Regions from separate parts of the Micromonospora sp. BS32 genome, predicted to be linked through region 1. Evidence: riboswitches for the same ligand, from Rfam matches in the RefSeq annotation. Region 1 holds a riboswitch; each other region holds the start of a gene.
What was found. Region 1 has a riboswitch for cyclic di-AMP ahead of AC5RWQ_RS15440 (C39 family peptidase). Riboswitches for the same ligand answer to the same signal wherever they lie in the genome.

Region 1 (5,046 bases):
GATGTACGCCTCCGGCGTGGTCTACAGCGTCACGCTCTTCGAGAAGCTGCCCGGCTGGGCGGCCACCCTGGCCCAGTACAACCCCATGCTGGTCTACATCGAGCTGGGCCGGTACGCGCTGCTGGAGCAGGCTCCGCTGCTCAACGAGTCGCTGACCCAGCTCTGGCTGGCGGCGGTGGGCTGGGCGATCGTGGCCGGCGTGGGCGGTTACCTCTACTTCTGGCGCGGCGAACAGGAGTACGGTCGTGGTTGATCAGTTCAAGATGTCCAACGAGGCGACCGTGACGCTGCCCCGGGTCGAGGAGCGGATCCCCACCGTGGTGGTGGACGACGCCCATGTGATCTACCGGGTGCACAAGGGCGCCACCGGCGGCACCAGCCCGGTGGCGGCGTTCCGCCGGCTGGTCAAGCGCACCAACGCGCCGAACATCCAGGAGGTGCACGCGGTCAAGGGGGTCTCCTTCACCGCGTACCGGGGCGAGGCGGTCGGGCTGATCGGCAGCAACGGCTCCGGCAAGTCGACCATCCTGCGGGCGATCGCCGGCCTGCTCCCGGTCAACGGGGGCGCGGTCTACACCCAGGGCCAGCCGTCCCTGCTCGGGGTCAACGCCGCGCTGCTCAACGACCTCTCCGGCGAGCGCAACGTCACGCTGGGCTGCCTGGCGATGGGCATGTCGCCGGAGGAGGTGGCCCGCCGGGCGCCGGAGATCATCGAGTTCTCCGGGATCAACGAGCGGGGTGACTTCGCCAGCCTGCCGATGCGGACGTACTCCTCCGGCATGGCCGCCCGGCTGCGGTTCGCCATCGCGGCGGCCAAGAAGCACGACGTGCTGCTGATCGACGAGGCGCTGGCCACCGGCGACGAGGGCTTCCGCAAGCGCAGCGAGCAGCGGGTGCGCGAGCTGCGCGAGGGCGCCGGCACGGTGTTCCTGGTGAGCCACCAGCTCGCCTCGATCCGGGACACCTGCGAGCGGTCGATCTGGCTGGAGTCCGGCGTGATCCGGATGGACGGCCCGACCGACGAGGTGCTGAAGGCGTACGGCGAGTTCGCGAAGAGCAAGCGGTAGCGCCACCGCGCACGCCGGAACCGCGTCGTCCCCTCGGGGGCGGCGCGGTTCCGCGTCTCGTCAGAGGTAGCGGTCGAGCAGGGCCAGCACCGCCGCCGGGTCCTCCACGTGCGCGTTGTGCCCGAGGCCCGGCAGCGTGACCACGGGGACCCCGAGCGCCGCCAGCTGGTCGTCGCTGACCATCGGGTCGTGCTCGCCGCGGGCCAGCAGCACCGGGACGTCGGTGCCGGCGAGCAGGCCCGGCAGGTCCGGGGCGCCGACCGCGAAGGCGGCCGGGTCCATGGCCAGGCGCCACCGGCCGTCCTCGGCGCGCAGGCCGGCGTGGACCACCGGGTGGTCCGGGGCGAAGAGCCCACCGAGGCCGGCGACCCGCAGGTAGCGGCGGGCGGCCTCGTCCCGGGTGGCGAACCAGCTCACCGGCCGCTCGGCCAGCTCGCGCGTCTTGGCCAGCTCGGCCGGCGACCAGACCGCCTTGATGCCGAGCCCGACCACGGCGTCGACCAGCAGGCCCGCGTGCCGGGCGGCCAGCGCCAGCGCGACCACCCCGCCGAGCGAGTGCCCGAGAACCACCAGGCGCTCCCCCGACCGGCCGTCCGCCGACCCGCCGGCCGGGCCCAGCCCGGCGGCCACCCGCCCGGCGAGGCCGGTGAAGGAGTACCCGGGCAGCGGCGGCGACCAGCCGTGACCGGCCAGGTCCGGCGCGAGCCAGCGGCCCGGCCAGCGGTGCTCCAGCAGTGGCGCCCAGGGCAGCCAGACGTCGCCGGTGGCGCCCATCCCGTGCAGCAGCACCAGAACGCGCCGGGGACCCGATCCGTCGGTCATGGGGCGCAGTGTGCCATCGACGGGCACCGGCCCGCGAGACCCGGGAACGACGCCGGGCGCCGGCCCCCGAGGGGAGCCGGCGCCCGGAGTACGGCGCGGGTCAGGCGGAGTAGCCGCGGGTGGCGATCCAGTTCGCCAGGTCCACGGTGCTGATCCAGTACGCCGGCAGGCTCGGGTCGGCCGAGTCGGCGATCCGGACGGTACGACCGTCGTTCTTGTAGCCCACCACGGCGATGTAGTGGCCGCCGGGGAAGGAGTGCCAGCCGCCGTCGACGTCGGTGGCGGTGCCGGCCACGTTGGCCACCACGCCCCGCTTGTCGGTGATCGCCTTGACCACGTCGGCCTGGAGCCGGTCGATCTGCGCCGAGCTTGGGGTGCCCTCGAACATCCGGGTCCGGTACGGGTCGCCCTTCACCACGGCGTTGAGCACCCGGGTGGTGTCCTCCGCCGAGTTGGTGCCCATCTCGGTGGTGCCGAGCTGGACGGCCAGGTCGTCCTGGGTGCGGTCGATGCCGGTCGCGCTGAGCGCGTTGCGCACCGCCGCCGGGCCGCAGTTGTAGTAGGTGGTCTGGGCCTCGTAGTCGTAGCTGAGGACCTTCGACGACGGCGGCTTCGGCGCCGCGGTACGGGTCAGGTCCGGGTCCGCCGTCGCCTTGGCCTTGGCCTTGGCGGCGCTGGCCGACGGCGAGGCGCTCGCCGAGGGGCTGGCCGACGGGGTGGTGGCGACGCGCACCTCGCTGCGGGTGGCGACGTCGTTCAGGCGGGGGGCCGCCTCGGCCACGGCGGCCGAGGTCTGCTGCCGGACGGGGGCGTCGTCGGTGCCGGCGACCAGGGCCGCGGTCCCGGAGGCGAGCGCGAGGGCCGCGGCAGCGCCGGCGACGACCTGGTAGGGGCGCTCGGTGGTGAGGCGTCGCAACTGCCGCTTCATCTGGTGCTTCACGAGTGTTCCTCCACGGTGCGGGAGCGGGGGCGGGCGCACCGGATCGGCGCGTGGCGGTCGGCCAGGCGCGGGATCGGGTTCGGTGCGGGACCGCTCGGCGGGGGGACCGCCCGGTCGATGCCGGACGGCGAGGCGGATGCTGGGATCAGCGCGCGACCGCGCAGCGGACCGGCGACGGCACCCCGCTACCGAGGTGGGGGAACAACCGCGGAATGTTGTCGAACTGCACTAAGGGAACTCCTTCCGACACCGCCTACCGGGTTAGCTGACGGATTCGGGCGGGAAGAACGCCCTACCGCGGGCCGTGGCCCGCGGATTCACCCCAGAACTGCGTGGGTCCCCGGTTCGTGATCTCACGATTGAGCGGGTCGACGCGGCGTCGCCTCTTGCGATCGGAAACCGCACCGGACCGAGGCGACATTACTGGCGGGTCCACTCCCGGCCAAGCGCGCTGAACTGCTTAAACATGATCAGCGCGAGCAATTTCCGGTGCACTTCGGCACTGGCGTCGCTCGATGGGACAGTGCGCCATCCGGACGCGATGGGGCGACAATCGGACGTCGCTACCAGAATCACCGAGGACCGTCGGCGTCGATGTCACCGGCTGTTACCGGATGACCGGTTCGGCGTGGACGTGACCCGGCTCACCGAGTTTTGGGTAACAATTCGGCCCCGGTCAGCCCACCCGGGCCGGCCGCCAGCGCGCCGCGGTCGCCGTCGGCGCCACCACCGCCGTTGCCCGACGGGCCGGCACCCGGGCCGGCCGCAGCCGCTCGGTCGCCGCGTACGCCTCGGTGGCGAGCGCCCGCGCCGACTCGGCGGCCAGCTCCGCGTCCCGCCACGCTGACCGCTCCCGCTCGGTGGCCGACCGGTACGCCTCCCGGCGCCCCTCGCGGACCGCCCGGGCCAGCAGCACCTCCTGCTCAACCGGGTGCCGGCGCGGGTCCCAGCCGTCCCGATGCGCGAAGACGTCCCGCAGCTGGGTCAGGGACAGCTCACCCCGCCAGTGCGCGGCCACCGCTGCCTGGTGCAGCCAACGCTCCCGGCCGGCGTACTCGGCGGGCGTGCGCGGGGTACGCGGCGCCGGCAGCGCGCGGGCGCCGACGAAGCGCCGGGCGGCCTCCTCCGCCTCGTCGTACGCCGTCCAGGCCCGGTCGGCCTCCGCCTGAGCGGCCAGCCAGGCTTCCCGCCGACGGCGAGCCGTCTGCGCCGCGCCGGCCGCCGCGACGGCGACCTCGTCGGCGTACCGGCGCAGGTCGGCGACTTCCAGGACGGCGTCGCCGGCCGGCGGCTCGGCGGGCGCATCCTCGGTCGGGCGCTCCCGCTCGGGACGGGCGACGAGGACGGTGAGCACGGTCAGGGCGAGCACGAGCAGGGCGGACCAGATGGCGGCGGCGGTCGGGACCTCGATCAGGAACTGGTAGAGCACGGTGTTCATGGTCGGCACCTCACGGGGGCAGCTGCGAGAGAGGAGTCCACACGCGGCCGCGGAGCGGGACGCGGCCGTCGGGGCCGGGCCGTTGCCGGGCTGGTGCGGCGGTGAGGTTCGTGGCGGGGATGGTCGCGGGTCGGCGCTGGGCGCGGCGCTCAGCCGGGGGGTGCGCGCGGCCCCGCAGCGGCCGGGGAGAGCCCGGCGAGGGCCGGCACCGCCACGGTTGGTACACCCGGCGCGGCGGCCGACCGGTCCGCAGGCGCACCGGCCGGACCTGCGGGCGGCGCGAGGACCGGGTGCACGTCGCCGAGGCTGCGGTCGTGGGTCGGCGAGCCCACAGTGGCCGGAACGAGAGCGTCGGTCTGCCGCTGCCGCAGCTCACCGGCGAGGTAGCCCGGCCGGCCCGCCCAGGTGGTCGCCGTGCTCGTCGCGGGCACGAGAGCCGGGGCGCCGGGCGGACCCGCAGCCGGGAGCGCCGCCATCGGCGGCAGGGTCTCGGGGAGTGCGACGGTGTCGGGCAGGGTCGACCCACCGAGCGAGAACGCCACCGCCACGGCAAAGCTGGTCAGCAGCCGGGAACTCCAGCGCGTCACCCACCACAAGGGACTGGTGAGCGCGACCGGAAGCACGATGTCCACGCTACCGTCGATGCGACCCACCCGCAGCCCGCCGGCGTGTCGCCGCGCCGCCCGCTCGCCGACCGCCCACTCGCCGCGCGCCCACTCGCCGCCCGCCAGCAGTAGGCAGCTAGTCCGCGGTGCGCGGTCGGCGGCCGGCGAGTCGGT
Region 2 (5,046 bases), on a different contig from region 1:
TGCATCGGATCCCAGGTCAGGCCCGTCCAGCGCACGGTCTCGACCGTCGAGAACGGGTCGAGCTGCCCGGGATCACCCACGAACAGCGCCCGTTCGAACCTGCCGGCCACGCGCAGCAGGGCGTCCGAGCGCATCTGGTACGCCTCGTCGACGATCGCCCACGGCCACGAGCCCTCGGTGACGGTGGCCCACTTCGCGGCCGTACCGAGGACGACGGCCGGACCACCGAGGTCGGCGACCTTCGCGACGACCCGGACCGTCTCGTGGCCCTTCACCCGCTCCGAGGGCCGGTAGTCGGCGGCGGAGAGCCGGCCGATGCGCAGCTCGGGGGCCTTGCGGGCGAGCCGGTCGATGAGGTCGTCGACCTGCTCGTTGGTCTGCGCGATGATGATCACCGGTTCGCCGGCGGTGGCCAGCTCGACGGCGGCTCGCACGACGAGGGTGGACTTGCCGGCGCCGGGCGGGGAGTCGACCACCACGCCGCGGTGGGCGCCGGAGCGCAGGTCGGCGAGTACGGCGGTGATCACGCGCTCCGCCTCGACGGCGGGTGGCAGCTCCAGCCCCAGCATCGGCCCCTCCTCCCAGGCGCCCCGCACATTACCGGCAGCTGTTCCGCCCACCTGAGCGTCATCCGATCGTGGCGCCGGCGACGACTAGCCGGCGCGGCAACGGGTACCCGCGGCCGTCAGCCGGCTGGTCCGAGCGAGCTCGTGCGGTGCCGCGCGGTCGGGAACCGGCGCGGCGGCGGGTGCCGAACATCGGAGAGGTGATCCCCAAATGGCCAAATTCCTGCTCAAGTCGTCCTACACCGTCGAGGGGCTCAAGGGACTGAGCAAGGACGGCGGGACGAAGCGCGCCGAGGCCGTCCGGGCGATGATCGAGAGCCTCGGCGGCCGGATGGAGTCGATGTACTTCGGGTTCGACGAGCACGACACCTACGTGGTGTGCGAGCTGCCGAACCACCAGACGGCGGCCGGCATGGCGATCGCCATCCGGGCGGCGGGCGGTCTGGAGACGCGGATAACCCCCCTCCTGACCGCGGAGGAGGTCGACGAGGCGACCCGGACCAAGGTCGGGTACGAGCCTCCCGGCCAATGATCCGCTGGCGGCGGTCGAAGCACGCGGGCGCGAACCAGGGTTTGCGGATCCCCGGATAACCGGTCTCTGCCCCCGATGCCGGACGATCGGCGAAGCTCGGCGCATGAACATTTCCGGAAACACCATCTTCATCCCCGGCTCCACGAGCGGGATCGGGCTCGCCCTCGCGCTCGAGCTGCGGGCCAAGGGCAACACGGTCATCGTCGGCGGCCGGCGCACCGACCTGCTCGAGCAGATCGCCGCGGAGCACCCCGACATCGACACCGTGGCGATCGACACCGCGAGCGCCGCGAGCATCGACGCCGCCGCGAAGGAGGTGCTGGCGAAGCACCCGGACCTCAATGTCCTGGTCACGATGGCCGGCATTATGCGCATCGAGGACTGGCACAAGCCGGAATCGTTCCTCGCCTCGGCCGAGGCGGTGCTGACGACCAACGTGCTCGGCCCGATCCGCCTCATCGCCGCGTTCATCGAACACCTGCAGGCGCAGCCGGACGCCACCATCATCACCGTCTCCTCGGGCCTCGCGTTCGCGCCGCTCAAGATCACCCCGAGCTACAACGCGTCGAAGGCCGCGATCCACATGCTCAGCGAGTCGATCCGGCTGCAGCTCGCGGACACGACCGTGAAGGTCGTGGAGCTCGAACCGCCGGCCGTCCGCACCGCGCTGCTGCCCGGACAGGAGACGAGCGAGTACGGGATGCCGCTGGACGAGTTCGTGGCGGAGGTCGTCGGGCTGCTCGAGTCACAGCCCGACGCGAAGGAGATCCAGGTCGAGCGGGTGAAGTTCCTCCGCTACGGCGAAGCGCGCGGTAACTACGACCAGGTCGTCGCGATGCTCAACGCGTCCGACCCCCACGGGGAGTAGTTTCGGCCAGCCCCGGCGACGGGTGGCCGCTCACGGGACGATGGAGCCGCCACGACGTCGGGAAAACGGTTAAGCGTCACGTGAGGGTTACTGCAGGAAATCAGTGCGCAGGTTGAGGGTCAACATTAGGGAAGATTAAGAATTCGATTAGCGGAGCCTTACGTACGCATAATTTCCGGCACCCAATGTGCCCGCCTGACAGCGTAGTGAATTGGCGTCGCCGGCTCGTTGATTTCTTTGGGCCGTCCTCACTAATGTGGGTCAGCGTCCGTTCCGGATGTCGGTCTCCACCTGGAGTACCCCGGGACGGCCACCGCCGAGTCGCTGGACGTCACTGGCGTCGCCAGGCGAGCCGGGGAACCACCGCAGGTTTCGGGGTGAATCCGCATCAGCGGTAGGGCGCCTTCCACGCCCGAACCCGTCAGCTAACCCGGCAGGCGGTCGAGGTCGGTGCACCGTGGGGTGCGTCGGCCTCGAGTGGAAGGAGCCGAACCCGTTGCCACCCGTGCGCACCCGGCCCGCCAGACCGCGGCTGTTCACCAGAATCCTCGCCGTCGCGGCGGCGGCCCTGGTGGCCGTCGGGCCAGCGGCCCACGCCCACGCCGCACCGTCGGCCGCCGATGTGCAGCAGCAGATCGATGCGGCGTGGCAAAAGCTCGAACCCGTCATCGAGCAGTACAACAAGGTCCGGACGGAACTGGCCGCGAACCAGCGCAGATCGGCCGAACTGAGCCGGAGGATCGAGCCGCTCGCCAAGTCGGTGGAGGTCAGCAGGACCCAGGTCCAGGAGATTGTGGCGGGGTACTACAAGCAGGAAAGGTCGCTTTCCACATTCAACGCCCTGCTGTCCCGCGGCTCGTCGCCGACGGCGTTGGGGGATCAGCTCGCGCTCGTGAATCAGGTGGCAGATTCGGAGCAGCGACAGGTCACCCGGCTGTCGGCCCAGCAGGCGACCTACAACGCCGACAAGGAGAAGGTCGACGCCCTGATCGCGATACAGAAGCGCCAGCAGGCCCAGTTGGCGGCCCGCAAGAAGGCCATCGACGCCGAGATCAAGCGGTTGGATGCACTACACAGACAGATCGCCGCCACGGAGACGGCGGCAGCGGCCAAGGCGGCCGCGGACGCCGCAGCGGCCAGAGCCGCAGCCGCCGCGCAGACAGCCGCTACCACGAGCAGCACCTCACCCATCACGTCGACCAGTTCGCTGTTCATCGGTGGGAAGTGTCCCGCCGTCCCCAGCACGGGCAGCGGCGGCGTCGCGGCGAAAACCGCGTGCAATCAGATCGGCGAGCCGTACGTGTGGGCGGCCAACGGACCCGACTCGTTCGACTGCTCCGGGCTGACCCAGTACGCGTGGGCTTCCGCCGGGGTGCAGCTGGACCATTACACAGGTTCTCAATGGACCGCAGGTGTGGCGGTGAGCAGAGCGAACCTTCGCACAGGTGACCTCGTCTTCTTCTACGCCGATCACCATCACATGGGCATCTACGTCGGCAACGGGCTGATCGTCCACGCCCCGCACACCGGGGACGTGGTCCGAATGGCTCAGCTGGCGAATATGGAGTACAGCGGTGCTCGCCGCCCCGGCTGACCCGTCCGGTCCGGAGCCGCAGGTTCTCCACCTGAACGGGGCCCGGTCGGGGACGATGCCTACGGCGTGCCGGGAAGCCGGACCGTGACGAGGAGACCGCCGACGGGGCTGGGGACGAGGTCGAGGGTCCCGTCGTGGGCGCGGACGATGCTGTGCACGATGGCCAGGCCGAGGCCGACGCCGGCGTGTTCGTCGGTGCGTACGCGTTCCGTTCCGCGCTGGAAGGGTTCGGTGAGGGTCGGTACCAGTTCCGGTGGGAGCCGACGACCCGTGTTCTCGACCCGCAGCACGCTCGTGTCGCCGTGCGCCTCGGTGTGGACCGTCACGGTGCCGCCGGCGGGGAGGTTGTGGACGATGGCGTTCTGGACGAGGTTCGTCACCATCCGCGACAGGAGTTCGGCGGAGCCGCTGGTCTGGGCCGCCCCGCCGGTGACGTCCAGCGTGATCCGGCGCTGTTCGGCGAGGGGAAGCAGCGTTTCGGCGGCTTCTTCGGCGATGAGGGAGAGGTCGACGCTCTCGCGGGTGAAGTTTCCGCGGTCGCCGCGGCTGAGCAGCAGAAGGGCCTCGGTGAGATCGATCGCCCGCTGATTGACGGTGTGCAGGCGTTCGATGAGTTCGCCCCGGGCCCGCGTGGGGTCCTGGCGGGCGACGTCGAGCAGTGTCCGCGAGATCGCCAGCGGGGTGCGCAGTTCGTGGGAGGCGTTCGCGGCGAACCTCTGCTGCTCGGCGACGTGGGACTCGAGTTGTTCGAGCATCGAGTCGAACGCGTCGGAGAGTTCACGGAATTCGTCCTGGCGGCCCTTCATGCGAATCCGGTGGGACAGCGACCCCCTCCCGGCCATCCGTGCCGCATCCGTGATCTGTGTGAGTGGTGCGAGCATCCGGCCGGCGAGGATCCATCCCCCGACGAGCCCGAACACGAGCAGGAAGACCATCGCCACGGCCGCGGCGGGGGCGAAGGTGTGGATGAGGAGGTAGCGGTTCGGCGAGATCCCGAGAAGGCCCTGGGAGGTGTCGGGTACGTAGCGCAGCAGGAACATCCACACCACGGCCAGCAGGAGAGCGCCGGCGACGGCGAGGAACCCGGCGTAGCTGAGGGTGAGTTTCAGTCGGGCGCTGAGCCCTGGGCGTCTATGCATGCGTACTGCCGGGGGCGGTGGTGTCCCTGCCAGGGGCGATGGTGTTCATACCGGTGTCGATCCGGTAGCCGACGCCGGGCACGGTGGCGATGATCCATGGCTCGCCGAGCCGTTTGCGCAGTGCGGAGACGGTGATGCGCACGGCGTTGGTGAGGGGGTTGGCGTTCTCGTCCCAGGCCCGTTCCAGCAGCTTTTCGGCGCTGACGACCCCGCCCTCGGCGGCGACGAGGACTTCCAGCACGGCGAACTGCTTGCGGGTGAGCGCGACGTAGCGTTCGTCGCGGAAGACCTCCCGGCGGAAGGGGTCGAGCCGCAGGCCCGCGATCTCGCGGACCGGCGGCCGGGCG
Region 3 (5,046 bases), on a different contig from region 1:
CCTGCTCGGCCTCTTCGGCGCCCCCGAGCCCTACTTCGCCGGCGCCGCCACCCCCGAGGTCCTTCCCGGCGCCTGAGCGCGGTCGCGGCCCCGGGCCGTCACCGCCCGTCGAGCCGAGCCCCCACCAGCGCACACGCCCATGTCTCGGGTGATTCGCCAACGTCATCAAGTTTGTAGCGTCCAAAGGGACGCCCGGCCCACCGGCCTCGCGCCACCAGAGCCCGACCCCGGGACGGGCCCATCGGACGCTACAAACTTGATGACGGGAACGAATCACGCCGCCTGGGTCCACCCGTCCACGCCCCGCCAGCGCACACGCGTTGCCAGGTCGCTCCGGTTACGGCACGATCGGGCCACCGACGAGGGTGGTGGAGGCGCAGTGGTCCGGCGGGAGTCGTTCAGCTACACGGTGCAGGCGCGCTGCTCACGGGCGGATGCGGTGGCGCTGCTGAGCGACCTGGCCCGGCAGGAGGAGCTGCACCCGCTGATCGTCCGGGTCCGCCGGTTGCCGCCCCGCCCGGGCGCCCGGGCCAGCTACGCGATCACCGACCGGCTGGAGGTGGGTCCGCTGCGCTTCCCGGTCACCTACCAGGCCGACGTCCTGGTGGTGACCGACAACGAGATCGTCACGGTGGCCCGCCAGCAGCCCGGCACGACCGTACGCAACCACACCCGGCTCCGGGAGGAGGCCGGCGTGCTGCGGATCGACGTGGAGATCACCCTGGCGGCGCCCGCGCCGCTGTTCGGGTACGCCTTCCGCCAGGCCCGGGCCGCCCACCTGGGGCTGGCCAGCCGGCTCGGCGCGGTCCTGGGCAGGGAGGCCGGCGGCGGCCCGGCCACCGGCTGACCACACCCCGGTCAGCGACGGCCCGCGGCGGCCGCCACCGGTGTCCGGCGGGCCGTGACACCGCGGCGGGTGCGTCCCCACGGCTTCCAGGTGGAGATCACGGTCAGCGCGACCAGTAGGACGGTGGAGACGCTCGGGGCGATCACCACGTCGGCCCGCAGGTGCGCGGTGGCGTCCGGAGCGGCGGCGGCCTGGATGCGCGGCGTGAGCTGGAACAGCACCAGGCCCAGCATCACCGTGGTCACCGCGAGCTTGACCAGCACCCACCGGTGCCGGAGCAGCCCCCACGGGGTGAGCAGCGCGCTGGCCACGCCGACCAGCCAGACCAGCACGCTCAGCGGCGCGAAGAGCCAGGTGACGAGCAGCGCGGCCGCCGGGTAGACCACCTCCGGGTCGGCCCCCCGCAGCCCGGCGACGCCGAGGGTCAGCAGCACCAGGTCGGCGCCGAGCCAGCCCAGCGAGGTCACCAGGTGCAGGGTGAGCAGGGTCTTGCGGGCGTCGGGGGAGAGTCTGGCCATGTCCCCGATGCTCGTCGGCCGGGAGCGGCCCGTCGTGGGCCGGGCGACGACATCCGGCGTACGGCCGGGGACGTACGCCGGTGGCCCGGGGCGGGCCACCGGCGTACCCGGGTCAGTACACCGACAGGTGCACGTGGTTGGTGTGGTCGCTGGACGGGTCCCCGCCCGCCCCGCTGTACGACTTCCAGCCGCTGCTGGGCAGCCAGATCTGCCGGTACCAGATCACGTAGAGCACACCGAGCCGGTCGGCGTTGCGGATGAAGTACGCGGCCAGGTTGTTGCCGTACGTCCTGTCGCCGCCGGTGGCGTCCCCGCCGAAGCCGCTGACCTGGGCGGCGAAGTCACAGGCCCGCCCCTTGGGGTGCTCGCCGGAGCCACTGGGCCGGTAGCAGGAGACGTACCTCTTGAAGCCGGCGGCCTGGGCCTGCTGGAGCGCGTTGAGCATCCGCGGGGTGATGCAGCCGTCGGCGGGCGTCGGGTCGTCGATGCTGCACGACTCCGGCGGCCAGGAGCCGTCGGGGTTGCGGGTCGCCGGCTTGGCGTTCGCGGTGGACGTACCCGAGGTGGACCCGCCACTGTCGGCGGCGGCGGGCGGGTCGGGCTTCTGGGCGGCGGCGACCTCGAGCGCCCGCTCGGCCTGCTGCTTGCGCTTGGCCATCACGGTGACCTGGCGGCGCTCCTCGATGACTTCGCGGTCGATCGCGGCGCGCGTCCGGGTGGCCTCGTCCCGGGTCCGGATGAGGTTGCGCAGTTCCCGGTCCTCGTTGGCGGCGACCGTCTCCAGCGCCGCGGCCCGGTCCAGGAAGCCCTCCGGGGAGGAGCTGCTGAGCAGCGCCGAGACCGGCCCGAGGCGGCCCGTCCGGTACGCCACGCCGGCGATCTCGCTGACCTTGCCGTTGCGCACGCCCAGTTCCGCCTCGACAGTCTTGAGCTGGGCGGTGAGCGCCTGCTGCCGTTTGGTGGAGCGGTCCAGCGCGGCCCGGGCGTCGAGCCAGCCCTTGCTGGCCGCGTCGAGCTGGGCCCGCAGCTCGGGGCTGCCGCCCTCGTCGTCGTCGCCGGGGGCGGCGAGCCGGGCGGTGCTGGGTGCGGCCACGGCCGGCGTGGCGACCGGCGCGGACGACACGCCCAGGGCGAGCGTCGCGGCGACCGCGGCCAGCAGCCGCGCGGTGGTGCGTCGTACGTGCATGCACATGTCCTTCCGTCAGCCGCCGACCGGGTTAGCTGACGGGTTCGGGACGGAAGATCCCTACCGCTGACGCGGATGCACCCCACGAACATGGTTCCCCGGCTCGCCTCGAGGGCGATTAGGCGACGGCCACCGCCGGCACCGATGGGCGCCGCCGGGCGGAGGCCGGGACCGAGCCTACCGGTACGGGTGTGACACCCGCCCGTTTCGTGACTGACGGTACGCGAGGGAAACCTGTTGAAGGAGGGACAAGAGGATAAATGGGGTGGATTTCTTAAGGAGCCGCTAACTACCAGTGCGACGGCCCGCAGCCGCCGGGCGACGCGCCCGGCTCGATCTGCAGGGTGGCGTGCTCGATGTGGAAGTCCTCGTGCAGGGCGCTGCGGGCGGCGGCGAGCACCGTCCCGACCTCGGCGCCCGGGATGGTGGTCAGGTGGGCGGAGGCCACGTCCATGCCGGAGGTGAGCGTCCAGACGTGCAGGTCGTGCACCTCGGCCACGCCGGGGACGGCGGTCAGCCGATCGTGCACCGCGGTCACCTGGAGGTGCTCCGGCGCGGCCTGGACCAGGATGCGCACCGCCGCCCGGCCGAGCCGCCACGTGCGGGGGAGGATGAACACGCCGATCGCCACGGCCACCGCCGGGTCGGCCCACCACCAGCCGGTGCCGGCGATGAGCAGCGCCGCGCCGATCACGCCGAGCGAGCCGAGCAGGTCCCCGACCACCTCCAGGTACGCCCCGCGCAGGTTGAGGCTCTCCTTGGCGCCCGGGCGGAGCAGGGCGAACGCGGCGACGTTGGCGAGCAGGCCGAGCAGCGCCACCGCGAGCATCGGGCCGGTGACCACCTCGGGCGGATTGCCGAACCGGCGTACCGCCTCGATCAGGACGTAGACCGCGACCCCGCTGAGCAGCACGGCGTTGGCCAGCGCGGCGAGCACCTCCAGCCGGTAGAGCCCGAAGGTGCGCTGGGGGTCTCGGTCGGCGAGCCGGGTGGCGGTGATGGCGGCCAGGGCCATCCCGATGCCGAGCACGTCGGTGAACATGTGCCCGGCGTCGGAGAGCAGGGCCAGCGAACCGGTGCCGAAGGCGGTGACCGCCTCGACCACCATGAGCGCGGCGAGCAGCCCGAAGGCCGCCCAGAGTCGCCCCCGGTGCCGCTGCGCGGCGTTGGTGACCGCCCCGCTGTGGTCATGCCCTCCGCCCACGCCCACACCTTCCGTCCCCGCCGCGCACCCGACCCAACCTATGCTCACATCGCTATATATCCAACCCACCCGCTCGGGGGTGGGGTGGTGGGGGTCAGGGAGTGGGGTCGAGGGTGGTCAGGCGTTGCGTGGCGCGGGAGAGGGCCACGTAGAGGGTGCGCACGCCGGAGGGCTCCGCGCGGATCTCGCTGGGGCAGACCAGCACCACACCGTCGTACTCCATGCCCTTGGCCTGGAGGCTCGTCACCACCTGGAGCCGGCCGGCGCCCGTACCGTCGGCGAGCCAGCCGGCCACCTCGTCCCGGCGCGGCACCGGAGTGATCACCCCGACCGTCCCCTCGACCTCGGCGAGCAGCGTCTCCACCGCCTCCACGGTCGCGGCTGCCAGCTCCGCCGCCGGGACGGTCAGCGCGACCGGATCGACCCCGGTGGAGCGGACCGCCGTCGGCAGCGCCAGGTCCGGGTGCAGCCGACGGATCTCCGCCGCCGCCACCGCGAAGATCTCCGCGGAGTTGCGGTAGTTGGTGGTGAGCACGAACCGGTGCCGCCGGCGGCGGCCGAGTGCCTGGTCGCGGGCCCGGTCCAGCTCCGCCGGGTCGCCCGACCACGCGGTCTGCGCCGGGTCGCCGACCACCGTCCAGGACGCCAGCCGGCCCCGCCGGCCGACCATCCGCCACTGCATCGGCGAGACGTCCTGCGACTCGTCCACCACCACGTGCGCGTAGTCGCGGTAGTCCTCCGGACGTTCCCGGGCCGCCGCCCGGGCGGCACGCTGTCGGTCGCCGAAGGTGCTCAGCTCCCGGACCCCGCCCGCCAGCTGGAACGGGTCGCGCTTCTGCTTCGCCGGCCGCACCGGCTTGCCCAGCATCGCGTCCAGCTCGTCCAGCAGGGCGATGTCGGCCACCGTGAGCCCCTCGGTGTCCAGCGTCCGGTACGCCTCGCCGAGCAGGGTGATCTCCGCCCGGGACAGGACGTCCCCGGCGTACCGGCGCAGCCGCTCCGGGCGGGCCAGCCAGCCCAGCACGTGCCGGGGGTGCAGCCGGGGCCACCACGCCTTGAGGAACTCCCGGAACTCCGGCCGGTCGATGATCTCGTCCTCGAAGGCGGGCTGCTCCGGCAGGCGGGCGACGATCAACCGCCGGGCCTGGGCGTACAGCGCGGCGAGTACCGCGTCGAAGCCGGCCCGACGCACCTCGTTGCGCCGCGCCCCCCGGGACAGCACCCGGTCCCGGATCCCGTCCAGCTCACGGCGCTCCAGCCGCAGCAGCGTGCCCCGGTAGAGCAGGCGCAG
Region 4 (5,046 bases), on a different contig from region 1:
ACCTGCACATCGAGCTCGACGTCGACGCCGAGGCGCGGACGCTGACCGTCCGGGACAACGGCATCGGCATGTCCCGCGACGACGTCGTCTCGCTGATCGGCACCATCGCCCGCTCCGGCACCGCCGAGCTGCTGCGTCGGCTGAAGGAGTCCAAGGAGGCGGCCAGCCAGGACCTGATCGGCCAGTTCGGGGTCGGCTTCTACTCGACGTTCATGGTCGCCGACCGGGTCACCCTGCTGACCCGCCGCGCCGGTCAGGCCGAGGGCACCCGGTGGGAGTCCACCGGCGAGGGCACGTACGTCGTCGAGACGGTCGACGACGCCCCCCAGGGCACCGCGGTGACCGTGCACCTCAAGCCGGCCGACGACGAGGACAACCTCTTCGACTACACCGACCGGGCGAAGATCCGCGAGATCGTCAAGCGGTACTCCGACTTCATCGCCTGGCCGATCCGTACCACCGTCCCCGGAGCCGACGGCGCCGAGCCGACGGTCGAGACGCTCAACTCGATGAAGGCGCTCTGGGCGCGGCCCCGCGACGAGGTGGCCGCGGAGGAGTACCGCGACTTCTACCGGCACGTCGCCCACGACTGGACCGACCCGCTGGAGACCATCCACATGCGGGGCGAGGGCGTCTTCGAGTACGAGGCGTTGCTCTTCATCCCCGCGCACGCCCCCTTCGACCTCTTCATGGCCGACGGCCGGCGCGGGGTGCAGCTCTACGTCAAGCGCGTCTTCGTGATGGACGACTGCGCCGCGCTGATGCCGAACTACCTGCGCTTCGTCAAGGGCGTGGTGGACGCGCACGACCTGTCGCTGAACATCTCCCGGGAGATCCTGCAGCAGGACCGGCAGATCCAGATCGTCCGCCGGCGGCTGGTCCGCAAGGTCCTCGCCACCGTGAAGGAGCTGCGCACCGCGCACGCCGAGCGCTACCGGACCTTCTGGGCGGAGTTCGGCCGGGTGGTCAAGGAGGGGCTGCTGGAGGACCCGGACAACACCGAGGCGATCCTCGACGTCGTCTCCGTCGCGTCCACCCACGACCCCGCCGAGCTGACCACCCTGCACGACTACGTCGCGCGGATGAAGGAGGGCCAGAGCGAGATCTACTACGCCACCGGGGAGACCCGGGCGACGCTGGAGAACTCGCCGCACATGGAGGCGTTCCGGGCCCGGGGGTACGAGGTCCTGCTCCTCACCGACCCGGTCGACGAGGTCTGGGTGGAGCGGGTCGGCCAGTTCGACGGCCGGCCGCTGCGCTCCATCGCCAAGGGCCAGGTCGACCTCGACGCCGCGGCGGAGGGTGCCGACACCGCCGAGCGGGAGCAGCGCGCCAAGGAGTACGCCGCCCTGCTCACCTTCCTCGGCGAGGCGCTCGCCGACAGCGTCAAGGAGGTCCGGCTCTCCTCCCGGCTGACCACCTCACCGGCCTGCGTCGTCGGCGACGCCCACGACATCACCCCGACGCTGGAGAAGATGTACCGCGCGATGGGTCAGGAGCTGCCGCAGGTCAAGCGGATCCTGGAGCTCAACCCGACCCACCCGCTCGTCACCGGGCTGCGCGCCGCGCACGAGCGGGGCGACGACAGCGCGGCGCTGACCGAGACCGCCGAGCTGCTGTACGGCATGGCGCTGCTGGCCGAGGGCGGCGACCTGGCCGACCCGGCCCGGTTCGCCCGGGTCCTCGCCGACCGGCTGGCCCGCGCCCTCTGACGCGACGGCCCCGACCGGGCGTCCGCCCGGTCGGGGCCGCGCTCAAAAGCTCACCCGGGCGCCCATCGCGGCGCCGGGCGGGCTGGTGTCGGTCGGCGGCGCCGCCGTCCTGCTGTCCGGAAACGGTCAGTCCGAGGCCCACGCCGGACGGTGTCGGTGGCGGCCGGGCGGCAGAATGCGGTCATGCGGGGGGTGACGGGGCGAGGGGCGGCCGTGGCCGCGGGAACACTGCTCGCGGCGGCGCTGCTCGCCGGCTGCGGCTGGGCCGAGGTAGATGACGCGGAGACGCTGGCCCGGCGGGAGGCGCGCGGGCGACTGGACGAGCTGACCGCCGCGATCGAGCGGGGGCGACTCTGGGAGGTCGACGAGTTCGGCCGAGCCGTGCAGGGGCGTCCGGAGCTGGAGCTGATGGCGCTGGACGGCACCGACCGGGCCGGCGGTGTGTCGATGGTGGTGCGTACGCACGGCGAGGCCACCACGACCGACTGGTCCGGGTCGGACAGCGGGCACGCCGAGGTGACGCTCTGCTACCGGCTGGCGTACCGGGCCGAGGGGATGGAGCCGGTGACCGAGGTGGACTGCCCGAGGACCCCACCGGTGACCCCTCGGCCGGCCGCCACGCTTCCGCCCGACCTCACCGAGCGGCTGCGCCGGGAACTGCCCACCGGGTCTGCGGCGACCGAGGCGTCCGTCGGCGCGTACCTCGACCGGCTCCGCCTCGACCCCCGGGTCCGCCGGGACGTCGCGTCGTACGGCGGCAGCGTGGGGCTGGCGCTGCGCGCGGACCGGCGGGGTAGCTGCCTGTTGGCCAGAGTGGTGGGTGACCGGGTGGAGGTCTGGAGTCCCAGCCGGGTGCAGCTCCAGCCGGGGGAGCTCACCTGCTCGGGGCGGACGGCAGCCGCCGGTCAGGGCCAGCGCTCGCCGCACTGAGCAGGGCATTGTCCGACCTCGTGGCGATGGCGCAAGTGGAGAGAGCCGGCCCTCGCCTGACCGGGTGAAGAACTTCACAAGAAGTGGGCAAATCGCCGAAACGCCTCCTAACGTCGATCCGGTCCGCCTTCGCGGACACCACGGTCGGTAACGCCTAATCCATGCCGCCGACGGTGGGACCTTGTCAGCTGGGCATGGAGCGGGGGACCCACACGTTCCTCGGTGCACGTCACCTCGGGGTGAAGCCGCCTGCGGCGGCCGGGCTCCTCGGCCCGAACCCGACAGCTCACCTCGTCGGCGTGGAGGAGCACAGATGTCAACTGCACACACCGCCCGTCACCGACGGGTCAGCTCGCGCCGCGTCGCCGTCGGCACGCTCGCCGTCGGCGCCGTCACCGGCGTCGCCGCGGTCCTGGCGCCGGCCGCCCCGGCGAGCGCCGCCAGCGTCAACTGGGACGCGATCGCCCAGTGCGAGTCCGGCGGCAACTGGCACATCAACACCGGCAACGGCTACTACGGTGGCCTGCAGTTCTCGGCGGGCACCTGGTCCGGCTACGGCGGCAAGAAGTACGCCTCCCGCGCCGACCTGGCCAGCCGGGGCGAGCAGATCGCGATCGCGGAGAAGGTGCTCGACGGTCAGGGCATCGGCGCCTGGCCGGTGTGCGGCAAGAAGGGCGGCTCGACGAAGAGCTACTCCACCTCGGAGAAGTCGTCGTCGCGCAAGTCCGAGCGGTCGGAGAAGTCCGAGCGGCGCACCGAGCGGGCGACCACGAAGTCGGAGCGGTCGTCCGACCAGCGGCGCAGCAGCCGCAGCGAGCGGCGTAGCGCCCCGGCGTCCAGCGGGGACAGGTACGTGGTGCGCGCGGGTGACACCCTGTCGGAGATCGCCGACGCGAAGGACCTCGCCGGTGGCTGGCAGGCGCTGTACGAGCGCAACAAGCGCGTCGTCGGCGCCGACCCGGGCCTGATCTTCCCGGGTCAGCAGCTCAGCCTCTGACGCCCGTCCCTCCCCGAGGGCGCACCACCGCGCGAACGACGACGCCCGGCCGGATCCACCCGGCCGGGCGTCGTCGCGTGCGGCGACCCCCTGGACGGGCGGCATGCCGGCTACTGGGCGACCACCCGCCCGGCGGCGGATAGGGTTGACCCTGGTGTGCCGGGAAGTCTGGTCGGCGATGGATGACGCGACCCCTGCCGACGAGGAGTTTCCGTGACCGACGCCGACCGGCGCCGTGCCAACCTGTTCGCCCGCCGCTCCTGGGGCGAGACCAGCCGCATCTCCGCCATTCTCCGCAAGGAGACCGTCGGTGGGGCACTGCTGCTCGCCGGTGCGCTGCTCGCCCTGGTCTGGTCGAACTCCCCCTGGTCCGACGGATACCAGTCGGTGCGGGACCTCCGGGTCGGCCCGGCGGCCCTGCACCTCGACCTGACCCTCGCCACCTGGGCCGCGGACGGTCTGCTGGCGACCTTCTTCTTCGTCGCCGGGTTGGAGCTCAAGCGCGAGTTCGTCGCCGGTGATCTCCGTGATCCCCGCCGGGCGGCGGTGCCGGTGGCGGCCGCGGTCGGCGGGGTGGCCGTACCCGCGCTGCTGTTCACCCTGATCGCGGCGGGCGCCGGGGGCGGCGCCGCGAAGGGGTGGGCCATCCCGACCGCGACGGACATCGCCTTCGCCCTCGCCGTGCTGGCCGTGGTCGGCCGGTTCCTGCCCTCGGCGCTGCGCACCTTCCTGCTCACCCTGGCCGTCGTGGACGACCTGCTGGCGATCGTCATCATCGCCATCTTCTACACCTCGGGCCTGTCGGTCGCGCCGCTGCTGGCCGCGCTCGTCCCGCTGGCCGTGTTCGCCCTGCTGGTGCAGCGCCGGGTGCGGTCCTGGTGGCTGCTGCTGCCGCTGGCGGCGGTCACCTGGGTGCTGGTGCACGAGTCGGGGGTGCACGCCACCGTCGCGGGCGTCCTGCTCGCGTTCACCGTCCCGGTGATCCGCAGCGAGGCGGCCGGCGGCCCGGACGCCGGGCCGGGGCTCGCCGAGCACTTCGAGCACCGGTTCCGACCGCTCTCCGCCGGCGTCGCGGTGCCGATCTTCGCGTTCCTCTCCGCCGGGGTGACCATCGGGGGGCTGGCCGGCCTGGCGACCGCGCTCACCGACCGGGTGGCGGTCGGCATCGTGGTCGGCCTGATCGTCGGTAAGCCGGTCGGCATCATGGTCGCCACCTGGCTGGTGTCCCGCTTCACCCGGGCCGACCTCGACGAGGGCCTGAACTGGCTGGACGTGCTCGGGCTCGCGCTGCTCGGCGGGATCGGCTTCACCGTCTCCCTGCTCATCGGTGAGCTGGCCTTCGGCCTGGGCAGCGAGCGCGACGACCACGTGAAGGTGGCGGTGCTCGCCGGTTCGCTGCTCTCCGCG

Region 2: linked by a shared signal. The riboswitch ahead of AC5RWQ_RS18765 (C40 family peptidase) and the one ahead of AC5RWQ_RS15440 (C39 family peptidase) in region 1 are both predicted to bind cyclic di-AMP.
Region 3: linked by a shared signal. The riboswitch ahead of AC5RWQ_RS11925 (coiled-coil domain-containing protein) and the one ahead of AC5RWQ_RS15440 (C39 family peptidase) in region 1 are both predicted to bind cyclic di-AMP.
Region 4: linked by a shared signal. The riboswitch ahead of AC5RWQ_RS26810 (transglycosylase family protein) and the one ahead of AC5RWQ_RS15440 (C39 family peptidase) in region 1 are both predicted to bind cyclic di-AMP.

The regions. Positions count from the first base shown of each region.
Region 1 covers NZ_JBSSHR010000008.1:240,972-246,017, forward strand. The annotation lists gene AC5RWQ_RS15425 (ABC transporter permease) at 1-253, shown strand, start outside; gene AC5RWQ_RS15430 (ABC transporter ATP-binding protein) at 264-1,067, shown strand; gene AC5RWQ_RS15435 (alpha/beta fold hydrolase) at 1,128-1,889, opposite strand; gene AC5RWQ_RS15440 (C39 family peptidase) at 1,990-2,829, opposite strand; cyclic di-AMP (ydaO/yuaA leader) riboswitch at 3,065-3,205, opposite strand; gene AC5RWQ_RS15445 (hypothetical protein) at 3,506-4,267, opposite strand; gene AC5RWQ_RS15450 (hypothetical protein) at 4,417-5,046, opposite strand, start outside.
Region 2 covers NZ_JBSSHR010000012.1:43,613-48,658, reverse strand. The annotation lists gene AC5RWQ_RS18780 (AAA domain-containing protein) at 1-569, opposite strand, end outside; gene AC5RWQ_RS18775 (GYD domain-containing protein) at 778-1,098, shown strand; gene AC5RWQ_RS18770 (SDR family oxidoreductase) at 1,202-1,966, shown strand; cyclic di-AMP (ydaO/yuaA leader) riboswitch at 2,271-2,421, shown strand; gene AC5RWQ_RS18765 (C40 family peptidase) at 2,472-3,560, shown strand; gene AC5RWQ_RS18760 (sensor histidine kinase) at 3,620-4,600, opposite strand; gene AC5RWQ_RS18755 (response regulator transcription factor) at 4,692-5,046, opposite strand, start outside.
Region 3 covers NZ_JBSSHR010000006.1:88,660-93,705, reverse strand. The annotation lists gene AC5RWQ_RS11940 (STAS domain-containing protein) at 1-76, shown strand, start outside; gene AC5RWQ_RS11935 (SRPBCC family protein) at 380-847, shown strand; gene AC5RWQ_RS11930 (hypothetical protein) at 859-1,365, opposite strand; gene AC5RWQ_RS11925 (coiled-coil domain-containing protein) at 1,478-2,551, opposite strand; cyclic di-AMP (ydaO/yuaA leader) riboswitch at 2,556-2,686, opposite strand; gene AC5RWQ_RS11920 (cation diffusion facilitator family transporter) at 2,841-3,755, opposite strand; gene AC5RWQ_RS11915 (HelD family protein) at 3,850-5,046, opposite strand, start outside.
Region 4 covers NZ_JBSSHR010000025.1:18,404-23,449, reverse strand. The annotation lists gene htpG (molecular chaperone HtpG) at 1-1,712, shown strand, start outside; gene AC5RWQ_RS26815 (hypothetical protein) at 1,926-2,642, shown strand; cyclic di-AMP (ydaO/yuaA leader) riboswitch at 2,784-2,957, shown strand; gene AC5RWQ_RS26810 (transglycosylase family protein) at 2,956-3,639, shown strand; gene nhaA (Na+/H+ antiporter NhaA) at 3,853-5,046, shown strand, end outside.